Linked DNA regions of Endozoicomonas gorgoniicola. The protein of the gene in region 1 interacts with the protein of each later gene in a pairwise test. Links are inferred from orthologs where the notes say so. Each region holds a gene or a part of one and is shown in the gene's direction. Other genes may lie near its edges.

Evidence for each region. The genes of interacting proteins can lie anywhere in the genome.
Region 2: the proteins of panC (region 1) and yfcD interact in binary tests that used the Escherichia coli proteins (3 or more experiments, as listed by UniProt). The link is inferred for Endozoicomonas gorgoniicola from one-to-one orthologs.

Annotation. Positions count from the first base shown.
Region 1 is NZ_JAPFCC010000001.1:5,439,824-5,445,174, reverse strand. Bases 970-3,745 are described here. They hold panC (pantoate--beta-alanine ligase), read left to right. Parts: upstream 970-1,819; coding sequence 1,820-2,671; downstream 2,672-3,745. Other genes in these bases: pgi (glucose-6-phosphate isomerase), read left to right, coding at 2,759-3,745; panB (3-methyl-2-oxobutanoate hydroxymethyltransferase), read left to right, coding at 970-1,763. Also shown: polynucleotide adenylyltransferase PcnB, read left to right, coding at 1-222; folK (2-amino-4-hydroxy-6-hydroxymethyldihydropteridine diphosphokinase), read left to right, coding at 219-803; more of panB, read left to right, coding at 969-969; more of pgi, read left to right, coding at 3,746-4,423; NX722_RS24430 (coiled-coil domain-containing protein), read right to left, coding at 4,513-5,351. UniProt on the Escherichia coli protein: Catalyzes the condensation of pantoate with beta-alanine in an ATP-dependent reaction via a pantoyl-adenylate intermediate.
Region 2 is NZ_JAPFCC010000001.1:1,306,576-1,309,793, forward strand. What follows is about bases 454-3,218. They hold yfcD (NUDIX hydrolase YfcD), read left to right. Parts: upstream 454-1,438; coding sequence 1,439-1,999; downstream 2,000-3,218. Other genes in these bases: NX722_RS06045 (pyrimidine/purine nucleosidase domain-containing protein), read right to left, coding at 454-531; NX722_RS06050 (aminoacyl-tRNA deacylase), read left to right, coding at 844-1,320; NX722_RS06060 (riboflavin synthase subunit alpha), read left to right, coding at 2,026-2,667; NX722_RS06065 (hypothetical protein), read right to left, coding at 2,735-3,218. Outside these bases: acnB (bifunctional aconitate hydratase 2/2-methylisocitrate dehydratase), read right to left, coding at 1-11; more of NX722_RS06045, read right to left, coding at 328-453.

The DNA of each region.
Region 1 (5,351 bases):
TTCCGCGCCGCTTACGACTTCCTGGTGTTGCGGGAAGAGTCCGGCGAGCAACTGAACCAGGCCGGACAGTGGTGGACAGAGATTCAGGAACATTCTGACCCGAGTCGTAACGAGATGATTCGTTCTCTGCGCAATCAGCCTGGCAGTGGTAACGGCCGTAAACGTCGCCGTCGTCGCCAGCCAAGAAAGCGTGCGCCACAGAACAGGAATCCAGAATCATGACCAGAGCTTACGTCGCCCTGGGCAGCAACCTCGACAATCCGGGGCTACAACTGCAACGGGCGGTTGACGAAATTGACAGTGCTTCAGGCATTCAGATCACCGGCTGTTCAAAGCTTTATCTGAGCGTCCCCCTTACCGCAGACGCTCTTAATGAAGACGCTCTTAATAAAGACGCTCTTAGTGAAGGCTCTCCTGGTGAAGGCTCTCCTGGTGAAGAAAAGGTGCCGGAAGATCAGCCGGACTACTGTAATGCGGTGGTAGAAATTGACACTACACTGCAACCCACAGAACTACTGGACGCCATGCAGACCATTGAAAACAACCATGGTCGTGTACGTTCAGTACGCTGGGGACCTCGCACACTGGACCTCGATATTCTGCTGTATGGCAATGAAACCATTGAGAGCGAACGCCTGACCGTACCGCATTACCAGATGCATGTGCGCAACTTTGTCTTGTGTCCTCTGCACGATATTGCTCCTTCCCTGTCTATGCCTGACGGCAGAACCGTTGAGGCTTTGCTTCAAACAACCGGCAAAGACGGACTGAAGGTTATTGCGGACCAGTATCCGTGGTTTTAACCTTCCAGGGCAGCGCAACGGATACGACCGTTGCGCTGCCTGTCACTGCGAACTGACACATCGCAAAGCTTTCCGTATAATCCCCGCCTGAATTCATTACTTTGGAAATGTAGCGCCCATCGTCGGAAGTATTACCGTATTGATGGCCGCTTAAGGTCTATACAGATGGCTAAAGTTACCCTGCAAACACTGGCAGCAATGAAAAAGTCCGGTGAAAAATTTGCCTGCCTGACCGCATACGATTCCACATTTGCGAATATCGTCAGCACTCAAGGGGTTGAAGTCATCCTGGTAGGAGACTCTCTGGGCAATGTGATCCAGGGAGAAGACACCACCCTGCCCGTAACCGTTGATGATATGTGTTATCACACCCGTTGTGTTGCCAGAGGCAATAAAGATGCCCTGGTTATGGCAGACCTGCCCTTTGCGTCTTACCATGACGAAGAACAGGCGATTATCAACTCCGCCCGCCTGATGCGTGCCGGAGCGGATATGGTCAAACTGGAAGGCGAAGGCTGGCTGGCTCCGATCGTGGCCCGGCTGCGTGAACAGGGCGTTCCTGTCTGCGCTCACCTTGGACTTACGCCCCAGTTTGTTAATGTACTGGGCGGATACAAAGTGCAGGGGCGTGAGATAGACCGCGCTAATGCCATGATCCAGGCCGCCATTGATCTGGAGGCAGCAGGCACAGCTCTGCTGTTGCTGGAATGCGTACCTGTAAGCCTGGCCCGCGAAATCACCACTGCGGTTTCCATTCCAGTTATTGGCATTGGAGCGGGACCAGACACTGACGGTCAGATTCTGGTGAGCTACGATATGCTTAACCTGACACCGGGCCGCAAGGCTCGCTTTGTTAAAAACTTCATGGAACAGGCTGACTCTCCTCAGGAAGCAGTAGCCAGTTACGTCAAAGAAGTAAAAGACGGTAGCTACCCCGCTGAAGAGCATTGTTTCAACTAATAGTCTCAATTAATAGTCTCAAACCAAGGCTTTGAAAGGCGTTTCAGTTAAGCATTATGAAAACCGTTCATTCGATCTCTGAAGTCCAGTCTGCCGTTGCGGCATTAAAAGCAGAAGGCAAACGTGTTGGCTTTGTTCCAACCATGGGCAATCTGCATGACGGTCACCTGACCCTGGTCGAAAAGGCCAGGGAACTGTGTGATGTGGTGGTGGTCAGCATTTATGTCAACCCATTACAGTTTGGCCCCAATGAAGATTACGACTCTTACCCCAGAACCATGGAGCAGGACAGCCAGCTGCTGATTGAGCATGGCGTGGATATTCTGTACGCCTGCCAGACTAAGGAAATCTATCCGGAAGGCAGTGAGAACCATACCCATGTCTCCGTAGACGTTCTGGATGGCATGCACTGTGGCAAAACCCGACCGGCCTTCTTTACCGGCATCGCTACCGTTGTCACCAAACTGTTTAATATCGTGCGCCCTGACGTGGCGGTCTTTGGCGAAAAAGATTTCCAGCAGCTGACTATTATCCGCAAAATGGTGCGGGATATGTGCATGCCGTTGGAGATTGTAGGTGCGCCTATTGCCCGGGAAGCGACCGGACTGGCGATGAGTTCCCGTAACGGTTACCTGACCCGGGAAGAGCGTGAAGTCATTGCTCCGACGCTTTATCAATGTCTGCTGGATGCCCGTGAAGCCATTATTGGCGGTGAACGGGATTACGACCTGCTTCGTCGCAACGCCTTTGCCAGACTGGCAGAGGCAGGGTTCAAGCCGGACTATTTCAATATCAGCAACACCCGCACGCTGCTGCCAGCAGTGGCTGAAGACCAGTCACTGGTTATTCTGGCAGCAGGCTATCTGGGCAAAGCCCGGCTGATCGACAACATTGCGTTTGATCTGTAGCCCACTCAACCAATTACGAACGACCCAACTCAAACGTGTTGGTTGGGTCGAGCGGAACGCGACTCCCTACACCCGAGAGGTTTAACAGTGAGCAATCAATCATCCCCGATGACCCCTCTGAGTCATCTCTCCTCTTCTGACAAACTGGTTGAACTGCAAAAGCAACTGGCAGGCACTCACCTGCGCGACCTGTTTGATGAAGACAAACAACGTTTTGACAAATACACCATGGAAGCGGCTGGCCTGTTCCTGGATTACTCCAAGAACCTGATCAACGACGATGTTCTGGCAAGCCTGACGAAAATGGCAGAAGAAGCCAGACTGCCTGAAGCCATCAATGCCATGTTCTCCGGTGAGAAAATCAACAACACGGAAGGACGTGCAGTACTGCACACCGCCCTGCGCTACTTTGGCACAGACCCGATCATGGTCGACGGCAAAGACGTGATGCCAATGATCCGTGACACCCACAAGCGCATGAAGGAAATCACTCAGCAGGTACACAAAGGCGAGTGGAAAGGTCACACCGGCAAGCCAGTCAAGCACATCGTGAACATCGGTATCGGTGGTTCTTACCTGGGCCTGAAAACCGCCATCAACGCCCTGACCCCATACCACGTTGAAGGTCTGGAGCATCACTACGTTGCCAACATCGACCCGAACGAAATTTCTGAAGTACTGCGCAAAATTGACCCGGAAACCACCCTGTTTATCGTGGCGTCCAAGTCCTTCGGTACTCTGGAAACCCTGCAAAACGCTCAGGCTGCCCGCAGGTTCATGCTGGAACAGGGTTGTGCTGAAGCGGACATCCGCAAGCACTTCGTGGCGATCTCCACCAACCTGAAAGCCATCGACGAGTTTGGTATTGCCCAGGAAAACACCCTGCCTCTGTGGGACTGGGTAGGTGGTCGTTACTCCCTGTGGTCCACTATCGGTCTGATGATCAGCCTGGTCGTTGGCTTCGATAACTTCGAACGCCTGCTCAAAGGTGCCGGAGAAATGGACAACCATTTCAAAACCGCACCTCTGGACAAAAACATGCCGGTTCTGATGGGTATGCTGGGTATCTGGTACCAGAACTACTTTGGTGCTGAGTCCCACGCGGTTATCTCTTACGACTACTTCCTGCGTGACTTCCCGGGTCATCTGCAACAGATGGATATGGAATCCAACGGCAAGCGCACCACCCTCGACGGAAAAACCGTTGATTACCAGACAGGTGCCGTTATCTGGGGTGGCACCGGCACCAACGACCAGCACGCTTACCACCAGCTGCTGCATCAGGGTACACGACTGATCCCTGTTGATTTCGTAGCCCCGGCAACTTCCCACAACCCTCTGGGTGAGCAGCACCCATGGCTGTTTGCCAACGCCGTGGCCCAGAGTCAGGCGATGATGCAGGGCAAGACCCTGGAAGAGATCCGTGACGAAATGCTGGCAGCTGGCGTAGCGGCTGAAGACGTTGAGCGTCTGGCGCCGCACAAGGTGATTCCGGGCAACCGTCCGAACAACATGATTGTGCCTGAGAAAATCACTCCGGAAGTCGCCGGTGCGCTGATCGCCCTGTACGAACAAAAAGTTTTTGTTCAGGGTGTTCTGTGGCAGGTGAACTCATTCGACCAGTGGGGCGTGGAACTGGGCAAAGTACTGGGCAACCGGGTTTATGACCGCATCACCGAGAAAGGTGCGACAACGGATCAGGACAGCTCTACCAACGGTCTGGTGAATCGCTTCAAACAGTTTAATGCCTGATAGTTTTTCGGGTTGTTAAATAAAAACGGAGCCTGCTGGCTCCGTTTTTATTCTCTCGTACTAACTTATCATCGTTCCAGAAGATAGCACTAAGGTTTACTAAAACCGATAAGATGCTCATCAACCACTTGCGCATTCTGCTCATACTGACCGAAATGCTTTTGCATCAGATGATCGAACTTTTCTTCAGAGATAAGCCCCTTCAAGTCATCACACAACCCTGTAAGGCTATTTTGCAATTGCTTATTGACACCTTCCAAAGTCTTTACATCGTCAACAGCCGTCGCATTGTAGAGCGTTTGATAATTAGCTTCTGCCACTTTTTTAGATTCCTCAGAAAGCTGGTCATCCAGTTGACGAATAGCCTTCTTATGTTCACGCTCCATTTCGCTAATTTGCTGATTCAGTTGAATAATAGTTTGATTCGCCTGCTTTAGCTTAAACTCAGCATCTGATTCCTCATCAGTCCGTGTACTGGCTTTTTCAAGCAAGCCCTGATTAGCTACTTCAAGCTCAGCAATTTTTGCTTCTAATTGATACTTTTCTTCATTAACCTCCTGGTACATGTCGATCAATTCTTCATTCTCTTTCTGGAGACTCTTCTGCTGTGAACTTAACGAAGGGTACTCATTGAAACTTTGTTGCTCTCTGTTAATAGACTCCTGAAGTTGCGCATAAGCATTTTCCAGCTGCGCTTTAAGGTTTATTATTTCATTTTGCATGTGCTCCAGAAGCTGCTGCGACTCCTCGCTGCTCTCTGTCACCTGAATTTTTGGATCAACCCTTTCGGTATCATACTTTGCCAATTCAATGACCATCTCTCCATTTCTCTGTTGCAGTGTTTTTATAAAATCCTGCGCACTGGTATATAGAGACTGAAGCTCTTCAATTTCCTTTCCTTTCTCTGCAACCTCTCCTTTAAGGACAT
Region 2 (3,218 bases), 4.1 Mb from region 1 along the record:
GCTTCTAGCACGTATATACCCTCTCATCTGTGCTGCCTGATCATAGGATTTCATCAGTGATGAAAGGGGGGCGATCAGATGCAGATGTTCCTGATGAAAATTATGTTCTGCACAGTTACTGCAGATCCTTGTGCAGCTATAAAAAACAGGGATGAGCGCTTCATCCCTTTGCCGGTAGTCCTTGTTATTAGTGGTTGTCGTTGATTGATTTTTGACTGTTTGTAATAGGATCAGGAGCCTGAGCACAGGCACCGGCAGCGCGGGCAGTATATCGGATAGTGCGGTATAAGTTAAGTGGAAACCGAGCCAGGCTATAGCTTCTGGCTTTCACAGGGTCATCAGCTCTTCTGCGCTGTCGCCTTCATGCTCGCCGTTCAATACCGCCAGGGCGCATTGTCGGAAAAGGCGGTGTAAGCCTCGTTTGCTGGTGTCCTGTAGTTTCTGTACTCCCCGGTTGGATAATACGCGCATGCTTCCCACGGGGTTGACCGTGGTGGTGATGGTGTAAACAGAGGTGTGGTTTGTTGTCATATTCGAACACCCGGACTATTTCGGAGACAGGGTTATTATATGGCTATTGCCTGAAATTTATCAGTCTTGACGAATGGCGATTCCTCTGACAGATTCAGAGTTTTTGGGTTGATTATTCAATACCTTATGTCGCTATCTTGTGTAGCACTATCTTTTGTAGCGCTATCTTTTGTAGCACTGCCTTTGTAGCACTATCTTTGTATTTAGCCTTATTCCACGATTTTATTCACAACCGGACATCCTCGTTTCTCATCTTGTTTTTGTCTTAACCCTTTTGTATTCGATGTCCGGAATGTTTATGAGGTGCCTATCATGCCGGTTCAGAAAGTGGCTGATTTTTTAGCTGCTCACCGTGTACCTTACAGGACTCAGCGGCATACACCCGCCTTTACAGCCCAGGAAGTTGCAGAGCAGGCTCATATCAGTGGTCACAGGGTGGCAAAAACCGTCGTCGTCAAGCTGGATGGCAAAATGGCGCTCTGTGTTTTACCCGCCACAGAACGAGTCAATTTCAGTATGTTGCGCCATGTCGCGGGCAGTCATACGGCAGAACTGGCCGCTGAGGAGGAGTTTGCCAGTCATTTCCCTACCTGCGAACCGGGGGCGATGCCGCCTTTTGGCAATCTGTATGGTTTGCCGGTTTATGCTATGGAGACCCTCAAGTCAGGTCAAACTCTGGCTTTTAACAGTGGCGACGCTTCTGAACTGTTGGTGATTGACTGGAAGGACTTTGATGAACTGGTGCATCCCGTGGTACTGACTGACCGGCAGAAGGCAGCGATTGCCTGATGGTGTTGCCTGACGAGGTTTTGCACTCTAATATGTGGGCTGTGAGACGTTGTGATTCAACTCTTAGTCTGTAATCCAGCACAATAATAACAACAGTTGTCCAGAGGATGCAGTGTCGATGTCTGATCATCATGCAAATATTTCCCAGCCCACCGTAACCTGCAACCAGTCATCCGTAGAAGAAAGGGTGATCGTGGTTGATGAACATAACCATATTACAGGCGCAGTCAGCCGCCAGCAGATGCGCAGAGAAAAACTGTGCCATCGGGCCACTTATGTGTTTGTTTTTGATTCGCAAGGGTGTGTGTACGTACAGGAACGTACAATGACCAAAGATCTTTTTCCCGGTTTTTTTGATCCTGCTACTGGCGGTGTTGTCGCCGAAGGGGAAGAGTATGACGAAACCGCTTATCGTGAGCTGGAAGAAGAACTGGGTATCTCAGGCTTGCCTTTAACCGAACACTTTCATTTTTACTTTCACAACGACGACTGTCGGGTATGGGGGAAGGTCTACAGCTGCCAGTACGATGGTGAGCTGATTCTGCAGGAAGATGAAGTGGCTGCGGTTGTCAGGGAAAAGCCGGAACATATTTTGTCCAATCGCTTTCACAGAAACTACACGCCAGACAGTCTGGCGGCTCTGGAGCGGCTTATGAGCCTGCAGCCATTGGAAGGCTGAAGAAAGCTGATGTTAAGATAACATTCTTGTTTTTAGGCAGTAATGAGAACATCAATATGTTTACCGGTATCGTCAAAGGTGTGTTTCCTGTCAGCGCTATTGTGAGGAAAGAACAGTTTGCAACCCTGTCGGTGGCTTTGCCACCAGAGCTTCTGAGTGGTGTTGAAACCGGAGCCAGTATTGCGATTAACGGCATCTGTCTTACGGTAACGGGGTTCAGTGAATCTGAAGTTACCTTTGATGCCATGCAGGAGACACTGCGAGTCACTAACCTCGGAGAGCTTGAGCCGGGAACACTGGTTAATATCGAAAGGGCTGCCCGCTTTGGTGATGAAATCGGCGGCCACCTGTTATCAGGGCATATTCACGATACCGTGGTGATTGACGAGGTGATTAACACCCCTGACAACACGACAGTGTTTTTCCGGTTTGATGCCCGCTGGTCTGATTATATTCTCCCTAAGGGCTATATCGCCCTGAACGGTTCCAGCCTGACCATTGGCGAGGAAGTCAAAGATAATCGCTTCTGTGTCCATCTGATTCCGGAAACCCTGAAACTCACAACGTTTGGCAACTGTCAGCCAGGGGACAGGGTAAATCTTGAAATCGACAGTCAGACGCAGGCTGTCGTTAATACCGTTAAAAGCTATCTGACAAAAGCTATCTGACAAAAGCTATCTGATAAAAACTAACTGAACGCCAGCCATCGTTAAATGAAACCCGTGACGAGGGTTGTCAGGCAGCTGCAGCAATAGCTGCTGCTCTTAGTTTGTCGTAAGATTTTTGCTGCTTCGGCTTCAAGGTTGCTTCGGCTAATCTGAGATGAAAGCGAGCTTCGTGATCTCCCTGACTGCCCGCAATGATCAGTAACTGCACTGCCATATCGAGATTCTGCACAACACCGTGGCTGCCATACAGGCATTTCATGCCCAGGTCTCTGGCAAAAGGCTGCAATGCTTTGATGTCCGGTTTCCTGAGGTGTTTGCTGGCAGCTTCCAGTTGTTGCTGACTGGCCTTATAAACGTCAGGATCACCGGTGTGGAATATCAGGTCTCCGGTTGATCGTCTGTGTTCAATCAGCTTGATGGCCTGTTGCTGTGTTAGTGGGTCAGTTTGTTGAAGTGCCAGTTCGACCAGTCGTGTCATTCCTTTGGTAAAGTCGTGGTGATCCTGTTCTTCTTCCAGACAGATCATTGCCAGTCTGAGCTTGGCAGCCCGG